3 regions of the Clostridium nitrophenolicum genome follow, and region 3 is predicted to be linked to each of the others. Evidence: riboswitches for the same ligand, from Rfam matches in the RefSeq annotation. Region 3 holds a riboswitch; each other region holds the start of a gene.
What was found. A riboswitch is a leader RNA that binds a small molecule or an ion and turns the genes downstream of it on or off. The one in region 3 is predicted to bind ZMP and ZTP.
Positions count from the first base shown of each region.

Region 1: linked by a shared signal. The riboswitch ahead of ACZ5N4_RS22865 (hypothetical protein) and the one ahead of ACZ5N4_RS18300 (DnaD domain-containing protein) in region 3 are both predicted to bind ZMP and ZTP.
Region 2: linked by a shared signal. The riboswitch ahead of ACZ5N4_RS10895 (formate--tetrahydrofolate ligase) and the one ahead of ACZ5N4_RS18300 (DnaD domain-containing protein) in region 3 are both predicted to bind ZMP and ZTP.

Region 1 covers NZ_AP042469.1:4,815,320-4,822,358, forward strand. Annotated here, with positions in the region: gene ACZ5N4_RS22825 (MEDS domain-containing protein) at 1-495, opposite strand, end outside; gene ACZ5N4_RS22830 (NUDIX domain-containing protein) at 561-1,343, opposite strand; gene ACZ5N4_RS22835 (hypothetical protein) at 1,587-1,730, opposite strand; gene ACZ5N4_RS22840 (hypothetical protein) at 1,745-1,903, opposite strand; gene ACZ5N4_RS22845 (H-type small acid-soluble spore protein) at 1,916-2,116, opposite strand; gene ACZ5N4_RS22850 (hypothetical protein) at 2,157-2,291, opposite strand; gene ACZ5N4_RS22855 (CPC_1213 family protein) at 2,350-2,511, opposite strand; gene ACZ5N4_RS22860 (putative NPN-dependent ornithine cyclodeaminase) at 2,743-3,828, shown strand; ZMP/ZTP riboswitch at 4,012-4,094, shown strand; gene ACZ5N4_RS22865 (hypothetical protein) at 4,071-4,283, shown strand; gene ACZ5N4_RS22870 (DUF6483 family protein) at 4,598-5,257, shown strand; RNA gene ssrS (6S RNA) at 5,691-5,873, opposite strand; gene aspS (aspartate--tRNA ligase) at 5,950-7,039, opposite strand, start outside.
Region 2 covers NZ_AP042469.1:2,316,045-2,323,083, reverse strand. Annotated here, with positions in the region: gene ACZ5N4_RS10895 (formate--tetrahydrofolate ligase) at 275-1,951, opposite strand; ZMP/ZTP riboswitch at 2,047-2,131, opposite strand; gene ACZ5N4_RS10890 (sensor histidine kinase) at 2,304-3,212, opposite strand; gene ACZ5N4_RS10885 (ABC transporter permease) at 3,403-4,155, opposite strand; gene ACZ5N4_RS10880 (ATP-binding cassette domain-containing protein) at 4,148-5,068, opposite strand; gene ACZ5N4_RS10875 (response regulator transcription factor) at 5,198-5,899, opposite strand; gene ACZ5N4_RS10870 (ABC transporter permease) at 6,134-7,039, opposite strand, start outside.
Region 3 covers NZ_AP042469.1:3,862,725-3,869,763, reverse strand. Annotated here, with positions in the region: gene ACZ5N4_RS18320 (sodium:solute symporter family protein) at 1-300, shown strand, start outside; gene ACZ5N4_RS18315 (hypothetical protein) at 300-554, shown strand; gene ACZ5N4_RS18310 (hypothetical protein) at 567-1,109, shown strand; gene ACZ5N4_RS18305 (HAL/PAL/TAL family ammonia-lyase) at 1,132-2,679, shown strand; ZMP/ZTP riboswitch at 2,832-2,913, shown strand; gene ACZ5N4_RS18300 (DnaD domain-containing protein) at 3,265-3,702, shown strand; gene ACZ5N4_RS18295 (hypothetical protein) at 4,446-5,147, shown strand; gene ACZ5N4_RS18290 (hypothetical protein) at 5,396-6,220, shown strand; gene ACZ5N4_RS18285 (heavy metal translocating P-type ATPase) at 6,340-7,039, shown strand, end outside.

The DNA.
Region 1 (7,039 bases), 950 kb from region 3:
TTCTAGTAAAGTATCATTGATAAATTTCTTTTTATTAATATAATCATCAAAATCGTAAGCACACATTATAGAGATATTCTTCCCTTCAACAGCCTCAGTTAACACCTTTTCGAAATCTAAAAAATCTTCATTTGATACTTTTTTTAATAAATAACTTACTTGATTAACGATTCTTATGCCTAAATAACCTTTATCTTTCGCCTTTCTTTCACAATCAAGAAAATAATCAGCTAAACATTTTATTCCTTCATTATGATAAATTTGCATTAAATGTGGGATATTAAAAGTTTCTATCTGAAAACCTTCTTTATATAAGCTTTCGGAAATAACTTTATGCAACTCTGGTTCTACATGTAAATATACTAATTGTTTCTCTTCACTTCCCTTATTTACATAATCGTAAATATTGACAAGCATATGTTCTATTCCACAGTAATATAAAACACAATGCACTCCGTACACCCCATAATTACCCATAATAGTTATCCTTTTCATAATATAGTTTTAACAAATATATTCTACAATTTATACATATATTCCTTCTAAAACTTAACTATAGTTTATACACTTTTATTTACTTTTTCTATAATATTTTGACAAGTTCTATCTAGATTTACTTGAGGTAATTCATCACATTTAAACCATTTTCCTCCGCATTCTACATCAACATTATAATCATCAGATATCTCAATGTAAATTACATCTGTTTTATATAAAATTCCATTGCTTTCACTTAAAAAAAACCCTATATCATTTGCTAATTTGTTGTTAAGATTTTTAGTATATTTCGATATAAATTGATTTTTTTGAGAAGGTAACTTAAATTGTTGATTTTTTTCGTTATAAAATAATAAACAATACTTAGTTTTGTTTGCTATTTTGCATATAAAAAATTCCTTTTTTTTAATAAACTTATCCGAATTCATAATATTTCTTAATGGAGCTATATCATTATAAGTTATTCTCTCTAAATCACTATCATCATAAAAATCTTTCCACTTAATATCCACTAATCTATAATATTGTTTTAGCTCTGGTTCTGGTTCATATCCAAGCTTAGCCTTTCCCTCAGTAGGATATGCTAAAAAAGTCACTACTCGGTTATACATAGAAGTTTTTATTTGAGGCACCCCTTCTATTTTTATAGGTAAGAGTTTAACCTTTAATCCAGTTTCTTCATATGCCTCTCTTATTGCAGCTTCTTCATCAGTTTCACCAAGCTCCCTTCCCCCTCCAGGAACTCCCCAAAAGTATAAATCTCTTTTTATATCATGATGCTTTAGTAAAATATACTTTCCATTTTCTACAATAAAAATTTGAACTCTTGTATCTCTTTTAAGCATTTCATTCACCGCCTCGTAAGCTTATTCTATAACTCGAAACTATTCTGTTATATTTATTATACAATATTCTTCAAGGTTTATATCATAAATTTACATAAATAGGATTCTAAGCTCTATATTAATAAAAAGTGTTAAACTTAAACTATTTGCCGGTAAATCAACTAGAAAGTTAACTTTCGACCAAGTAACCCTATATAAATTAAAGGCTAATGAATTTATAGTTCATCAGCCTTTAATTATAATTTAAAAGTGTTTTGTTATATCCTTCTGTACTCTTTTTATATCCTTTTCTCTTAGATGTGTTTCCTCTCTAATTTTATCTCCAGTCTCTCCATCTAAAAGCATCTCTCTAGCTCTCTCCTTTAGGTTATCTACTTTATCACTCATAGCTAGACCTCCTTTTATCTGTTACCATTCATTTTATCCTTAGCCTTTATTACATCCTGTTCATTAAGCTCAGTTATTTCTTTTATTTCTCCCATGCCCATTCCTTTGTCAAGCAAATCTTTAGCTGTTTCCATTGCTTCTTCATGATGCCCTTTATTTCTCCATCTTCCCATAAATAAACACCTCTATCTATCTATATTAATTATTTTCCTTGTATCTACCAAATCATCTACTGGAACATAAACGTTTTCTCGCATATCCAAAATTCTAATCTTAACTCTCCCGGTTTTATCATCTACACCATCAAGCCATACTGAATGACGATTATACAGTACTTCTATATTCTCCGGTGAGCTCATTATTTCTTTAACTCTTTCTATATCCATAATAAATTACCTCCACCTTTTGCAAATATATCCAAACAGTTTAATCTGCACTCCAATTTTCCTTAGTATTTTTCCCATTTTTATGCTCTGCCTTATATTTTGCACTTCTTGAATGATATTTCGCACTATTAGGGTCATCTGACCACTTTTTAGGTTGCTTGTTTCTATTTTCCATAAAAACTCTCCTTTTACTCATTATTTATATAAAAATTATATTTCTGTATAATAAATTACTACTCTTCATCTAATCTTACTAATGAGTCCAAATGTTTTTCCGATTGTGTGCCAAACTTTGCTCTTGAACTTTCATCTTGTGGACTGTGATCTATATGTTTTTTTCTAAATCTTCCATCTTCTTTTTTATTATTATTTGTGTACTTCATTTTGTTTTGCATACACATCTCTCCTTTCTAGTACTAGCTTTTCCTCTATGGTTGTTTTTATGCTTAAAGAATAAACCTTCAAGTATAGTTAAAGAATATAATTATATTGGTCATATGTATTAACATTTTATATATTTTATATATTTTATATTTACTACTAAACAGTACTTTGATAAAATTTTATCTACTAGATACTATATTAAATAAGTTAAACACTTAAATTTTTTATATGGAGGTACTTTTATGAGCTTTAAATTACCTGAATATCATTCACCAAATTTTGCAAAAGAACCTTTTATATCAGCTCCTAACGTTAAAACTGAAAGAGTTACATTAAAAGGAATAGCTCCTGATAACTATCACGCAACATCAATATATCCTGAATACTTTAAGATAGATGAAGAGTGGATTCTTGCTTCTGAGAGCCGCATGGATTGTGTTGTAGTTGTTAACGAAAATAAAAAATTAGATATTAAAGAATTTAGGAATTTAAATGTTGGAGACAATGTTGTTATAGGTAGAAGAGAAAATGCTGAAGATGGAATATTTGTATATGTTGATGGTTTTAAACATGATTCAGCCGAAGAACAGTCTTTTGCATTTAGATCTGGCAGAACAAGAGAGAGTTCATATTCAAAGGATTATGATAGTTTGTATGAACTATTAAAATATGAAAAGGATAACGGATACATATTATGGGTTTTAGGACCTGCAGTTATATTTGACCATGATTCAAAAAATGCTATGTCTCAATTAATAGATAATGGTTATGTTGACGCCATTTTTGCAGGAAATGCATTGGCAACACACGATTTAGAAGGTTCAGTATTAAAAACTGCTTTGGGCCAGGACATCTATACACAATATTCAGTTTTCAATGGTCATTATAATCATATCGATATTATTAATAGAGCTAGACGTGCAGGTTCATTAGAAAAATTCGTTGAAAGTGAAAATATTACAGATGGAGTAGTTTATACCTGTATAAAAAACAATATTCCTCTGGTATTAGCTGGCTCAATAAGGGATGATGGGCCTTTGCCTCCTGTCATTGCAAATGTTTATGATGCCCAAGATGCCATGAGGATTCACTGTAAAAAGGCTACCACTGTTATCTGTCTTGCAACACAACTTCACACTATAGCTACAGGAAATATGACACCAATGTATAAAGTTGAAAATGGCAAAATAAGACCAGTTTATATATATACTGTAGATATATCAGAATTTGGAGTAAATAAACTTAGAGATAGAGGAAGTTTGGAAGTAACTTCAGTTGTTACCAATGTTCAAGATTTCCTCGTTAATATAGCTAATAATTTAGTTTAAAGAAAAATAGATTTTAGAGCAATTGAAATATTTAACTCTAAAATCTATTTTTTGTTTAAATTGAATTTTTTAGATTTAGTAATTGACATAAATTAAATTATTGGTTACTATTATAATATAATTAAAAAAAGTCAAAAAATTTTTAACTTAAGTTGCAATATTTAGTATTTATATTATCTTTATAATTAGTCACATTACTGGCGGAAGTGGAGTTTACCATGGGGAGTGTGATTTGTAAAAAAATGCCGACTGCCTGGGCAAAATGTCCAGGTGGTATTACGCTTTTTGATGCCTTCTATACTACTAGTAAACTATTTTTAATAAGAGTTTCAGAATATGCTGTTCACTTCAATAGATTAACTAAAGAACAACAAAAAGAAGTTATAAGCAGAACTTTCCACGAAAAAAATTTAGCCCAAAAATTAAACTTTCCAATCCCCTTCCGGAAAGTTTAATTTAACCTAATAAAACCTAAAACCTAAAAATACATCCTTAAGCTACTTTGTTTAAGGGTGTATTTTTAATTTTAATAATTGGATGTCTGCTTATATGAATTATTATCCACTTGATATATAATAATAGTGATATAAAATGCAACTTTGGGATGTTAAAGTCCTAAATGGACTTTAATGGGTAATTTTGCTAGGTAAAAGTTCTAAATGAACTTTTACGGGTAACTTGTGAGCGGAAGCGAAAATATTAAGTTACCCAGTACCCGAAGGGAAACAAGCAAAATTACCCAGTGTTCCGACTAAAAGGAGGATTCAATATGTTAAAATCAAGTCTTACATCTGAACTGGTTAAGAAGTTTACTAAAGCCTTGGAAAAAATATTAGAGTATAAAAATAATGATAAGAATGAAGAAGCACTTTCCGTAATTGATGACACTTTTAAGGAAATATTCAGACTTAGTTCTAAGTTTTTCAGTTCTTTTTCAGACGAAAACTTAATGGATATGATTAAAACTGATGGAACATTAAATGCAGATAAGTGTATAATGATGGCAAAACTTTTGGAGGAAGAGGGAGAAATCTATGAATCTCAAGGTAACCATAATGAAGCCTTTTATTTAGATTTAAAAGCTTTAAATTTATTATTAGAAGCATACATAAATAAGGATAACAATTGTGATCTTCAAAGCTACTTTTCAGATATAGATTTAATAATAGAAAAGATATCAGATTATAAATTACCAATTTCACTTGAAAATAAAATATTAGATTATTATATTAAAATTGATAAGTATGATAAAGCAGAAGATATGCTTTATGATATTCTTAAACACAATAATTTTGATGAAGATTCTATAAAAAAAGGAATTGCTTTTTATGAGCTTTTACTTACAAAAGACGATGAATCTTTAGATAATAGCAACCTTCCTAGAGAAGAAATAAACGACTCTTTACAACAGCTAAAAAGAAAGCTATAGTGAAATTCACTAGAAAGTTAACTTATACATAGGGATATGTCTCCAAAGCTGAAGTAGATTTAAAAACTTTGTGCCAGTCTTAGTGAAGGGTTTTAAGACAACCTAAGAACTTTAGAATTGTTTGAGCACAGCGAGTTCTCGAAAGTTCTTAGGTTGTCTTGAAACACGCACTCTGTGTAAGCGATTATCACCAAATCAAAGATTTGGGATATCTGCTTAAGCTTTAGATTGGCTAAAAGTTTCTAACGTGCTGAAGCTTGGAAACATATACCGACGTATAAGTTAACTTTCGGTCAAGTAACCCTATACTTCAGTTACTTTTTGTTGTTTTCCTCTGAATGTTATAAACGAGCCTATCAAAATGAATGCTGATAACATAATATATAAATATTCTTTTTTCATAACATATTCCCCCGGTCATAAAAAAACAAAATAAAACCCCACCACGCCGTATCCTGAGCTATGTTTGAACCCGCTCTCGCAGGTGGGCATCTCCTTTTTACTTCTTGTTCTCAGGGAAAACTGCCTGAGCATCACATTCCACAAAAAGAGTCCGATTCCCATTTCAACATTGTTGGGTCAATATAAACTCATTCTACGCACATGGTAGGAACTTTTACATTAATTATATATTTCCTTTGAGAATATTATATCATATTTTTCAGAATTTATCTACAATTCATTCAGTTAAACTATTCATTTTTTTCTTCTATTATGCCTATTCCTAGATCTTTTAATTGTCCTTCATCTACAACATTAGGCGCTTCAGTTAAAGGACAGAATGCATTTTGGTTCTTAGGGAATGCTATAACATCCTTTATGTTGTCTGTGCCAGCAAGGAACATAACCATTCTGTCAAAACCATAAGCAAGACCGCCATGTGGTGGTGGACCAAACTTAAATGCATCTAATAAGAATCCAAACTTTTCTTGAGCCGCTTCTTTTGAATGACCTATAACATTAAACATTTTTTCTTGAAGCTTTGTATCATGTATTCTGATACTTCCTCCTCCAAGCTCCTCACCATTTAAAACTATATCATAAGCTTTAGCTCTTACCCTTGCTAAATCAGTATCTAAATATTGAATATCCTCATCTATTGGCATAGTGAATGGATGATGTTCCGCCTGGAATCTTCCTTCTTCTTCATTATATGAGAAAAGAGGGAACTCTGTTATCCATACAAATCTAAACTCTTTATTATTTTCAAGAATTCCTAGTTCCTTTGCCATATGAAGTCTTAAAGCACCAAGACTTTGGAAAACTGTACTATTTTTATCTGCAACTATTAATATTAAATCCCCAACTTTAGCATCTATGGAATTTAAAATATTTTTAGCTTGCTCTTCTGTTAAAAATTTACTTATAGATGACTTAATTTCATCTTCTTTATAAGCTATCCATGCTAATCCCTTAGCTCCATATGTTTTTACAAATTCAACCAACTTGTCAATTTGCTTTCTTCCCATACCTGCACTGTTTCCAGCCTTTATAGCTCTTACTGATCCACCATTTACGATTGCATCCTGGAATACTTTAAAGTCTACATCTTTCACAGCTTCAGTTATGTCGTTTATTTCCATTCCAAATCTCAAATCTGGTTTATCTGAACCATACTTCTCCATAGCTATCTTATATGGCATTCTTTCTATTGGAAGTTTAACCTCTACTCCTAGAATATCCTTAAAAACTCTTTGAATTAGTCTCTCATTCAATTCCATAACATCATCTTGTTCAACAAAGGATAACTCCATGTCTATTTGAGTAAACTCTGGTTGTCTA
Region 2 (7,039 bases), 1.5 Mb from region 3:
ACATATTAACAAACTGTTAATAGCTCTTTTTAATTAAAAATTTCGTATATAATCCTAAAAAAATAGTATCAATAATTGAATTTTTCAATGTTAATAATTTCACTATACTAATTATGCCTTAAAAAAGATAGTATGAATTTGTAAAATCTAATTTTTTATCTATAAAAAAACTGGCTTAATATCATAATACTAAGCCAGTTTTATTTTAAAACATTTTTATTCCAATTAGTAATTGAATCTCTTTTCTATTAAATGCCCCATTATTAAAAATTCTTTAGAATAATCCACTTATTATTCCGTTTTCATTAACATCTATTTTTTCAGCTGCTGGAACTTTAGGAAGTCCTGGCATTTTCATTATTGCTCCAGTTACTGCAACAACAAAACCTGCACCTGCTGAAATTGTTACTTGTCTTACAGTTATATTAAATCCTGTAGGTCTTCCAAGTTTAGTTTGGTCATCAGTTAAGGAGTACTGAGTTTTTGCCATACATACTGGAGTTTTTCCAAATCCATTCTTCTCTAATTCATCAATTTCTTTGTTAGCTTGATCTGTAAATATTACACCATCAGCTCCATATATCTTTTGAGATATAGCTCTTATTTTATCTCTTATTGGAAGTTCAACATCATAAGAGAATTGGAATTCATTTTCGCCTGCTTCTATTAATCTAACTACTTCTTTAGCTACTTCAACTCCACCTTCTCCGCCTTTTGCCCAAACTTCTGAAAGTTTAACATTAACTCCTAATTCCTTACACTTTGTTTCAACTAGTTTCAACTCTGCTTCTGTATCAGTTGGGAATGCATTTATTGCTACTACTGCTGGCAATTTATATACTTTAGTTATATTTTCAACGTGTTTTAATAAGTTTGGAAGTCCTTTTTCAAGAGCTTCTAAGTTTTCATTATTTAATTCAGCCTTTGGTACTCCTCCATTGTATTTTAGCGCTCTTACTGTAGCAACTATTACAACAGCATCTGGTTTTAATCCAGCCATTCTACATTTAATGTCTAGGAACTTTTCAGCTCCAAGGTCAGCACCGAATCCTGCTTCTGTAACTACATAATCAGCAAAATGAGTAGCCATTCTTGTAGCCATTATTGAGTTACATCCATGAGCTATATTTGCAAATGGTCCACCATGTACAAATGCTGGTGTTCCTTCAAGTGTTTGAACTAAATTTGGTTTTAAAGCATCTTTAAGTAATGCAGCCATAGCACCGTGAGCATTTATTTGTCCAGCTGTTACTGGAGCTCCACTTCTTGTATAACCTACAACTATTCTAGCTAATCTTTCTTTTAAATCATTTATGTCAGTTGCTAAACAGAATATAGCCATTATTTCTGAAGCAACAGTAATGTCAAATCCATCTTCTCTTGGCATTCCATTTGCTTTTCCACCCATACCATCAACAACAAATCTTAATTGTCTGTCGTTCATGTCAACGCATCTTCTCCAAACAATTCTTCTTGGGTCGATATCTAAAGCGTTTCCTTGATATATATGGTTGTCTATCATTGCAGCTAAAAGGTTGTTTGCTGCACCTATTGCATGGAAATCACCTGTAAAGTGAAGGTTTATATCTTCCATTGGAACAACTTGAGCGTATCCGCCGCCTGCTGCTCCTCCTTTTACTCCAAATACAGGTCCTAGTGAAGGTTCTCTTAATGCAACTATTGTATTTTTACCTATTTTTGATAAAGCATCTGCTACACCTATTGATGTAGTAGTTTTTCCTTCACCTGCTGGTGTTGGATTGATTGCTGTACATAATATTAACTTACCATTTTTTCCTGGTGTTTTCTTCAAAAGATTGTAATCTACTTTTGCTTTATATTTTCCATAAAGCTCTATGTCGTCCTCGGAAACACCTATTTTTGAAGCAATTTCCCTAATGTCTTGTGGTTTACACTCCTGCGCTATTTCGATATCTGATTTAAAACCCATTTCAAAATACCTCCATCTCTAATTTTTCTTTTATTTTTTATTCCTATTTTAATTAAAGATGTCCAGGAGTTAACAAAAAAACGTAAAACCCCCTGGACATTTGCCCAGGCGGTCGACATTCTACTTTACAAGTCACACTCCCTGTGGTAAACTCCACTTCCGCCAGTTATGTGACTCTTTTGTTTAAAAATTTTTTAAACATGCATGTAATTGTGAATTTTTCAATTATATTTTATATATTAAAGGATAATGTAAATTATGTCAATCTATAAATATAAAGACAAAATCAAATCCAATCTTTCTTAAAAAATGAACAGCAGTCTTTAATCAAATATAAATATATAAAATAATATTATTCTATGTATTTCCATTCGCATATTATAGAGAGCCTATTTTGTTCACACCTTGAGGTTATGAGTCCATCCATCTTTTCCATTAAACTTCTTACAATAGAAAGACCAAGTCCTGCTCCTTGTCCTTTTCTCACCTTATCTGCCATATAAAATCTATCAAACATATGTAATACATCTTTTTCATCAATGCTTGTGCATATATTGGAGATTTTTAAAATAACTTTATCATTGGATTCTTCTAAATTTATTTCTATGTCTTTTTCTGCATATTTTAATGTATTAGAAATTAAATTATCTATTATTCTCTCTAAACTGTCCATATCACTCATTATAAAAATTGGTTTATCCAAAATATTTATCTTTGGTTCAAGTCCTTTGCTTTGAAAAGCTTCATAAAATGATAAGATTTCATCACGTACTACATTAGTTAAATTTACTTTTGTCATATCTAGTTCATAATCTTCACTTTCTATTGAAGCTAACTCAAAAAAATCATTTACAAGTACATTTAATTTATTAGTTTTATTTTTAAGTATATCCAGTGCTTCTTTTTTATCTATTTCATCATTTTGAAGTAACTTTAAATATCCTATTATTGAAGTTAATGGGGTTCTTAAATCATGAGACATATTAGCTATTCCTTGTTTTAATGTATTTTCAAATATTATCTTTTCTTGTTCATTTCTTTTATAGAGTTCTAAGTACTCATTAATCCGCAAAGCAAGCTCTTCTATATCTTTATCTACTATTTGAGTACTAATCTTTTTGTTTGTTTTTCTCTCTTTAAAGGCTCTAATCTGATTAGTAATATCTCGTATTTGTCGCTTATATGAAAATAATTTAATCCACATTGCCATTAAAAATATAATCATAAAAATCACCATTAAAATAATAGCTAATAAGTACATCTCAATTCTCCTAATTTATATAATAAATTTTTTATCCGATGACTACCCGTTCTAATACTCCCATTGCACTCTGCGAAAGCGATTCGCACCAAATCATCACACCTGTGTAAGAGACTATCTCAAAATCGAAGATTTTGGATATCTGCTTAACATTTGGTCTCTCTGAAGCCAAGAGCTCTGTTTATCTTAATTACTTAATATCCTCATGTTTTACATATAATAGGCTTACTCCAATTGTTATTATAAAAGTTATCACTGATGAAATTATTCCAATTATGATATCTGACTTTGGTGCAAATCTAGCTATTGCTCCTTCACCAATGACAAAAGGACATGCGTATGTAGCTATAATTGAAATATATGATGTAAAAGATAATGCTGAAAAGGGTAATATAAATAAAATTGGTGAAACAACTGTACACAAATTACTCTTTGTTATTATGGCAATCATAGCAACTATAGATATTGTTGCTACATTATACATTATTCCAATAACAACTACTCTAATTAGGTATAATATAGTGCTATAATTTAAAGCTTCACAAAATCCGTAGCTGATTGAAGCATATATAACTAAAATTGTTGTATAAATTAATTCTAGAAATAAAGAAGATATTATAAAAACTATTAACTTGCTTAATATAAATTTACTTCTCTCATATCCATAAGTAAAAGTTTTACTCATATTATTTTTTAAATCTTTAGCGATAAATTCTCCTGCAAATAACGCAAATATATAACTTGTAAATAAAATGCATTCAAATGCATATTTTATTGAATACATCCCATTTACAAGTTCAGGATGTGCTCCCCTTAATCTCTGCACATTTGAATCGAAACCATTCATCAAAAAAAATGAAGCCACTAATGCCAAAAAAATCATTCCAATAAAATATTTACTTTTTCTTAATTTATAAAATTCCCCTCTAATTAAATTACTCATTATCTTGTCCTCCAACTAGCTTAGTAAAATAATCTTCAAGAGATTCACCCATTTTCATTATTTCTTTAACTCCTATGTTATGTTTAGCTAGAGCCAGAGTAATCTTTTCCTCGTCAAATTCATCATATATTCTTATAATGTTATCTGAAAAAACTTCATAATCTTCTATTCTAAGCTCATTTTCTAGAATAAGTGAAACATCTGAAGAATCACTTGTTTTCAAGTGAATATGGGTTCTACATTTACTAGAAAGTTCACTTACATTTATTTCTTCAACCAATTTCCCATCATTTATAAAGCCATATCTATTTGAAATATGAGTAAGCTCAGATAATATATGACTTGATATTAAAACAGTAGTTCCTCTTTCTTTATTTAATTTAAGTAAAAGTTCTCTTATTTCTTTTATTCCAATTGGATCTAGCCCATTTATAGGTTCATCTAAAATTAAAACTTCTGGATCACTTAATAAAGCTATAGCAATTCCTAATCGTTGTTTCATTCCTAATGAGAAATTCTTGATTTTCTTTTTCTCTACATCCTTAAGTCCTACTAGATTTAGAGCTTCATCAATACACTTAGTTCCTGGAATTCCTCTTTGAATTCTGACAAGTTCAAGATTTTCTTTCGCGGTCATATTAAGATATAGAGCTGGTGCTTCTATTAATGCACCAATTCTTTCTCTTCCCTTTATAACTTCTTTATCTTCACTATGTCCAAATAGTTCAACTTGTCCCTCATTATGTATAACAAGTCCTGTAAGTACCCTAAGCATAGTTGTTTTACCAGCGCCATTTTTTCCTATAAACCCATATATATCACCTTTTCTAATATTAATGGATAGGTTGTCTAACACCTTATGCTTTCTATATATTTTTGTAATATTACTAGCTCTAATTGCATATTCATTCATTTTAGTCCTTACCTCCTCTTATAAATCATGCTTTTATAATAAACAATCTTTTATAAGAAAACCTTGCTAAAACCTTTCAAAAGTATTAAATCTTTTTAATAAATATTTTTTATATTAAATTTCAATTAGCTATTTCCTTAATCTATACCCCATTGCCCAAACTGTTTCTATGTAATCTTCACCATTACTATTAGCTCTAGATAACTTATTTCTTAATCTACTTACATGTACATTTACAGTGTTATCATCACCTAAAAATTCTTCACCCCATATACTTTCAAAAATGTTAGATTTACTGTACACCTTATTAGGATTATTTAACAATAACTCTAACACTGCAAATTCTCTTGCAGTTAACACAACTATGGTTTGTCCAACTTTTACTTCCTTACTTTCTGTATTTAGCGTAATATCTTTATAACTCAAAATGTTATTTTTCTTTTTCTCATCTGTAGAAAATTCTAAATATCTTCTCAAATTAGAATTAACTCTTGCAACCACTTCGTCTGGATCAAAAGGCTTACAAATAAAATCATCAGCTCCTTTTTCTAATAATTCCAGCTTAGTTTTTTTAGATGTTTTTGCGCTCACAATAATGATTGGAGCTTTTGTGATTTCTCTTATTTTTAATATAGCTTCTTCTCCACTAAGCCCTGGAATCATCAAATCCAGTAAAATCATATCCCACTTTTCATTTTCTACACACATTAAAGCTTCTGTTCCTGAAAAAGCCGCTCTAGATCTATATCCCTTATTTTCAAAAATACTACAAAGTAATTTATTAATATCATTGTCATCTTCAACTACTAAAATCCTAACTTTTCTATCCATAATTTATTCCCTTCTAATCTATATAAAGTTATTTTTTATCTTGTAATTTTTATATGTACATTTTACCATAACTCATTTCTACTTTCTTGATAAAATCCAACTATCCTAAGCACCGTTTCTGACATTGAATGAAATTTAAATTGTATAAAAATAAACTACCAACCTAAGCTGGCAGTTTAATGGTTACGCACGTACCTATATTCTTTTACTTATTACCTCTATAAACCCGCTAAACTATTCTGCATTATTTATTCCTTCCACGATTGCCATCTTGTTAACTCTTTTTAATGGAAAATAACTAGCTAGCATGGTTATACCAACAGTTCCAACAGAAGATGCAAACACAGCACCCCAAGGCATGCTCCATTGAATTTCTACAGCACTACAAAACATTTTATATAACATATAGGAACCTACTACACCCAATATATTTCCTATTACAATAGCTACTATGGAATAAAAAACACATTCTAGTCTTACTAGTTTATTAACTTCCTGCTTTGCCATTCCAATTGCTTTTAAAATAGAAAGTTCTCTTGTCCTTAGCATAATATTTGTACTAATAGTATTAAAAATATTAACACAGCTAATGGCTGCAATTACTGCAAAAAAGCCATATACAAATATACTTATTACTAAGCTATATTGTGCATTTTCTTTCATTTCTGCTTCACGATCCCTTAGAAGAAAATTAGGATACTTTTTTATCATGCTGGTCAAAAATTTTCGTACGGAAGAAGAATCTCTATTATCCTTTATTTTTATTACTAAATAGTCTGGGTTTCTATCTTTGTTTGTTAATTCCCTATATATATTTTCTGTAGTATATACATTAATTCCACCATCGGCAGTAAACTTTTGTCCCCAAATTCCCTGCTTTAATATTCCTTGAACTGTATACTCCTTATATTCATCCAGAGAGTTTGATTTTTTACCATCACTACTTACAGGTACCTTTAACCGTATTTTATCCCCAACTTTTATATTTAGATTGTCCATTATAATACGTTTGTTAGTTTTAGGATTATAGCTAAATCCTGTGTTAACAATGATAACTCCCTTTTCATTATTCATTTTATTGTAATTTATTTCACCGCTAAGCAAGTACTTATTAAGAGTTGATAAGTTTTCGTCTGATAA
Region 3 (7,039 bases):
TCAATAGCTTTCAGATTTCCAACAGCTCAAGATGCCTTTATATTTATAAGCAGTGTATGGATGGCTGCAGGGTTTGTTCCTATTGTAGGAGCACTTATTTGGAAAGGGAAAAAAACTGCGATGGGTGGATACCTAGGATTAATTGTTGGGGCGGTAGCTTTTACATATTTCAAGGCTTTTCCAATTAAAGTTTTTGAAATAGAGCCGCTTGTAATAGCTCTTCCTCTATCCTTTATTGCATGGCTTATAGGGAATCAAGTAGGTAAAACTGTTAATGAAGACATAAAGGGGGAGATGTAATGTCAAATAAGAAGAACAATCTTGAAATATCTTGGTTTGGTATAGATGGATTTTTAGTTATTCTTTATTTTATAGTGGTTGGTATTATTTATTATGCAATTAGTACCAGAAATGACTTTATCGTAGGAAAGCTTATCCCTTATGGAATAATGATTGCAGTAACTTTAATATTTATAAATTACTTATTAATAATCTTCAAATTCTCTAAACCAAAAGATAGTAAAACTAATGTTAATGAAGATAAAAATATATAGGGAGAAAAGATAATGAATATCAGATCATTTCCTATTAAAATTGACAAGGATGAAGCAAAGAATAAAGCTAAAGCAAAGGGTGGGGTTTTATGGAGGACAGTATTTGCGGGCAAGGATCTATCCGAACTTAAGCAGCATTTTGTTGAGTTTAAGCTGATTACTTTTGAGGCAATCCATAGACCTAATCTGATTGAAAGGTTTGTATTCCGCAAATCAGAGACTAGAAGGCAAACAATTACTATGCTAGCAAATGGATCAACAGGTTCTGTTTCCTGGGTAGAAAGTATGCCTGATATAGTTACATTAAAAGATGTTGATGAAAACACTGTTCAGTTATCAGATAAAGATGATGAATATCTTACAAGGCGAGGAAGGAAGATAGCGATAAAAGTTATTCATAGACACGTTGGCGGTATTCCGGAACTTAAGGTATTAAAAATAGAAAGTGTATTCAGACCTTATTGGGTTGCATTTTATGGCGATATGGTTGAAGGGAATAAAGTACGTTATATGCCTATTGCAGCAGATGGATGTGGATCACATAGGAGTATTTAATTTAGATAAAGAGGTGACATAATTGGAACTATTAAGGGAAAAAATTAAGAAAGTAACATTAGGAGATAAAAAAACCACTTTAGAAGAATTTGTTGCAGTTTCAAGATACGGTGCAAAAGTCTCTTTTTCGCCCTCTTACTCAGAAAAAGTAAGTAGGTCAAGAGGATTAGTCGAAAAATTCTTAGATGAGAATAGAGTTATTTATGGTTTGACTACAGGATTTGGAGACAATTGCAATAAAATAATTTCTACAGAAGATACAATTACGCTTCAGAAAAATATTATAAGATCCCATGCTTGTTCTGTAGGAGAGCCTCTAGAAAAAGAAAGTGTTAGAGGAATATTATTGATGATGCTTCTAAATCTAGGACAAGGATATTCTGGTGTACAGCTTAGTACTTTAGAAATGATTGCTGCTTTGCTAAATAACGACATAACACCATTTGCTCCAGGACAAGGCTCAGTTGGTTACTTAGCGGTAGAGGCTCACATTAGTATGGTGTTAATAGGTGAAGGAAAAGCTTGGTATAAAGGAGAGCTTCTAAAGGGTAGAGAGGCATTAACAGCAGTTGGGATGATACCAGTTGAGCTAGGATGTAAAGAGGGACTAGCATTAGTTTCCGGTACAACTTCAGTCACAGCCTTTGCGGCATTGGCGCTATATGATGCAATAAAGGCAGCAAAAACAGCGGATATCGTTGGCTCTATGAGTTTAGAAGCCTTAAAAGGTACTGTTAGAGCCTTTGATCCGCGATTGCAGTCCGTAAGGCCACATGAAGAGCAAGTAATGACAGCTAAAAATATATTAAGAATACTGGATAAAAGTGAAATTGCTTTAAAATATAAAGATTATAGGCTTCAGGATGCACTGTCCTTGAGGTGTATGCCGCAGCTTCATGGAGCTGCTAAGAAAACATTAAAGGACGCCGCAAAAACTATATTTATTGAAATGAACTCTTGCTGTGATAACCCTATTATATATCCGCTTGACAAAGATGGAATAGCATTAATGGGATGTAATGCAGATGGTTCTTATGTAGGAATAGAAGCAGATTCCAGTTGCATTGCAATGACAAGCCTTGCAAAAATGTCAGAAAGAAGAATAGATAGGCTTGTTAATCACCATGTTAGCGAGCTCCCAGCATTTTTGATAGAAAAATCAGGACTAAATAACGGACTTATGATTCCTCAATATACTGCTGCAGGGCTACTCGGAGAAATGAGAATATTATCAACTTCATCAACAATAGATAATACTCCAACCTGCTGCAACCAGGAAGATTATGTAAGTATGAGTTACAATTCCTCAAAGAAAGCTTACCAGTGTTCAAAACTTTTAGAGAATATACTAGCCATCGAGCTTTTAAATGCTGCACAAGCATTAGATTTCTTAAAACCGTTAAATCCATCACCAGCTACAAAGGCAGTATATAATTTGATTAGAGAAGAAGTGCCTAAACTAGAAGAAGATCAATATCTATATCCATTTATTAAGTATATACACGAACAAATACATGAAGGACATGTTTTGAATACAGTTGAAGATGTTATAGGAAATTTGGAATTTTAGTAAAAGTTTTATACTAATGTAATAGTTATAGGGGATGAGTTAACGCTAGCACTCCCTATAATAATGATGTGTAGTATTGATATAAGGGGTGATCTATTTTATTAAGTTGACTTAGTATTGTATATGATATATAGTTAAATAAAAAAGAATAAAAACAATCATGTAACTGGCGGAAATGGAGTTTACCATAGGGAGCATGATTGAAGAAGAATATCGACCACCTGGGTAAATATGAATTTATCCAGGTGGTTTTTGTTTTAATTTATCCGATATCTACTGCCACTAATACCACAACGCACTCTGTGAAAGCGATTCGCACCAAATCAGAGATTTAGGCTCTCTGCTTTTCTTAAAGTTGGGGATAGCTGGCGCTACGACCCTGGATAACGCCTTCTAAGTGCTAAAGACACTAAGAAGCCTGTTAATAAGCTTCAGATGGAGTTTGTCTACAACCACTGGGCAAGTTTGCCCGTTAATGCCATTTAGACATTTAACCTCCACCTGAAGCCAAGAATCCTGTTTATGATTAATTTTGATTAATATAGGAGCTAATTTTAGAAAAAATAATAAGACATAATTCTATCTTTGTATAAGGTAACATTTGATGAAAAGAGTAGGGAAATTTTAAACCCTTATGAAGGGGCTTATAAGGATCTAGGGGAAAAAGAAACAAAAAAATCTTCTTCTAAAAAAGAAAAACCAGCAAGTAGAAGCAAAGGAAAAAATAAAGAAAAGAGGATAAGCAGAATTTTATTGAAGTTTAATAAAAATATTCACCAGGCAACTAAAAGAGATAAGGAAAAAATACGGCTTTGGAGTAGTAGTCTTGAAGAAGGAGTTATAATTGCTGCTATAAGCGAAGCTGTTAAGTATAATGCAAGGCATATTGGATACATTGAAACTGTTATTAAAAACTGGATGGAGCAGGGAATAACTACAATGGAGAAGCTTAATAAGAGTAAGGAAAAGCCTGATAGGTCTATTAATAGGTGCAATGTAGAAGCATATGTGTATATAGACTAAATTTTGTTTTGGATATAGAAAAAATGTATCAGTAAGCGATGCTCAATGGCTGAATGCAACTAAAGCAGCAGCTATCTTAAAGCATCAAGTATAAAATTTACGATATGACTTTTTTCAAGAGCAATAGATTGCAGAGGTGATTACAGGTTCATACTTTCTGGCTTAAGGGAATCAAGAAGTATAGAGCTTCTCATTATCCATATATCAATTAGGATAATAATGGGCAGTTGATATAGCAAATATAAGCATAAATATCTCTATAATTAATATACTAATAGTCTATGTTGACTTCTAAGGCAGGCTTTCTTTTTATTGATATTTATGTTCCAATAAATGTATAATAGATTTGTTAAGTTAGTACGGATTTGTAACTAAATACGAAGGAAGTGCTAGTGTGAAATATATAAAGAAGTATAAGAAATTATTTCACATATTTATAGTAATAATTTCAGTAATAGCATTATTTTTGGAATTGCCAAGGATTACATATAACATCAATTATAGAGGATATTAAAAATAGTAAGTTAGAAATTTTTTTGAATTATAATGTAACATGCGTATAAGCAATAAGACTAATAAAGCCTGGTATAACTAAAAAAGTAATTAAGGAACAGACTCTTATGTTTCTGTTGACAAAAAGCTAACAATAGCTTATCATATAAATGAGAATGATTATCGTTATGAGTGAATTATTAAATTGTTTTAAGATGAGTTCTAAAATCTTGTGAAGGGGATTGGGGATTATGGTAACAGAAAATTATTCCTTAGAGTATATTACTGAAATAGAATTAGAATCAATACGTAACTTTGCAATTAAAGAATGCTTCGAAATCATTTTGGAAGAAACAGAATATTTTTTTGAAAGTAAAGAACATTTGATAGGCATTTTTACTGAAGGAATAGATTTTTCAAAATTAAACCCAAAGTGTTTGCAAGAAAGATTTTTTAAAGTGCTATATTCTAAAAAGGAACTTGAACTCTTTTTTTCAAGAATTGAAAAAAAGATTCAGAAAGAGCTAATGAGAGTATCAATTAAGTCCGATTTCAAGTTGTATAATAACAAGATAACGGATTTGTTAAATATTGAAGATAGTTTCTTATTTGCATATGAAGCGGCTAGAACTCATGGGCTTAGCTGTGCAACTTCAAAAACTATTGATAAGTTATGGAAAAAAAACATTGGTGGTTTTATTCCTAAAGGATTAAGAAAGCTGAGTAATGAATTTAAGGCAGGAGATTATTTTTTATCAACAATAGGATTAACTCCTCAAGAAATAAAGTGCAGCATAAATGAAAAAATATCAAAAAGTGCACAGGGAATCTTAATGAATAAGAAACATGAAATAATTAAATTTCTAAAGAATGAAGTTATTACACAAATACTTAATTCGAAAAATACAAACCCTTCCATATTTTTGGAGAGCGATATAATAAAAACTGCTTAGTACATTTGTAATATGATATTGAAGTTTATAGTGTGCTGTTTTTTAGCTACAATTTGATGATGTATTTATCAAAGAAGTAGCTTATAAAAACAGCACACTATTTTTTGTATTTAAATAATTAATATATTGAGTATACCTAGTGTATATACCTCATCTTCCATTTATATATATTTAAAGAATTATTATAAAAAATATGAATATTTTACCTATAAAGGGATAATACTACTTTTGAAAAAGGAGGTAGTAAAATGTCTGAGAACAACTATTCAAATGGAGAAGTAAAAGATAATAAAGCAAATTATGAAGATGTAAATTACCAGGAAAGTCAAATTACCCCTAATAATACGGCTGCAGGTTCAGATCCGGATATGTATTATGATGAAAGGCAAATAAGAAATCCTCAGCCAGATAACAGAATACCGGGGAATAATCCAAGAAATTATAGGCCAAGGGAAAATAACGCATATAATCCAAATAATAGACCTAGTTTTAATAATTCAATCTATCAGGCTAATTATAATCAAAACCCAAGAAATTATTATAGAGGTGATGGCAGAATGAATTATCCAACCAATTATCCAAATAATTATAGGATGGAAGATGATTATGGGTATAGATGTCCACATCCTAACTATTATGATGATTATGACTGTGATTGTCATGAGTCAGGAAGAGCTTATTATGGAGGTGCTAGACCTTATGGAAGACCAAGAGCAGGGGCATGGTACCCAAATATGAGAGATTGCGACCCTTATTACAATTATGGAATGATGCCAAACTCTTGGTGGAATCAGCGCATGATAACAGACTTTATTAATAGACCAAGAGTTAACAATTTTTTTAGAGGCGTTGGAATAGCTACAGTGGGACTGATATTAGCTCCATCAGTTGCTAGGACCTTGAGACCTATTGTAGCTAAAACTGTTCAAGGAGTGATGAATACATCTGAGGAGTTTAGGAGTATATTTGCTGATGCTAAGGAGGATATTGAGGATATCTTTGCAGAAGCTAAATGGGAAGAAGGCAACAACGAAAGATATAACTATGGTGAAAACGAGAATCACAATAAATAATTCTAAAAGATAATTAATGGTTTTTATAAATAATTGAAGTACATAATGAACACAATAAAGAATAGATGTTATAAAGCATTCATTTCAAGCAAGATCCAAGACGAAGGAGAATTATAAGAATGAATTTTTGCAGGATAGAGGTTGTCAAGTCTTTGCCGGGAAGACTGCGGGTGAGGATTAAAGGACTTAAGGGCAATCGGTACTTCGCTGAAGCTATAGAAAGCACATTGAAAAGAAATGGAAAAGTTTTTACTGTCAAGGCCAATCCACAAACAGGAAAGGCCTTAATTCTCTTTGATTCGAGGCAGATTTCCGTTAATAAGCTTTACCAGGAGATAATAAACTCGCTAGATATTATGATCTCAAGAGCAGTTTCTTCAAGAACTAGTAAATTGTATGCAAAAAGTCTGTATAGAAAACCAAATGAAATAAAAGTTTTTGAGCCTGAGGATTTGTCTATTCAATCACAAATATCAAAGGTAACCTTAAGCGGTGGACTATTATTAGCCCTAACGGTAAAGAGAATTTTCTTTGGAAAATCCTCTATGGCACGCTCTGCTCCAATAAATAATTTAGCTGCTTTAACAACAATAGTTACAGGATATCCAATTTTCAGAAGCGGATTAGAGAACCTTATAAAAAGACGAAAGTTAAACAATGATTTTTTAATCAGTGCAGCTACTGTGGTATCGCTTCTCTTAAAGGAAAGTATTACAGGATTGGTTGTGGTATGGCTTGTTAATTTGAGTACTTTGTTTCAAACTATGACCTTGGATAAATCACGTAAGGCAATAAAGGAAATGCTGCAGGGTAAGGACG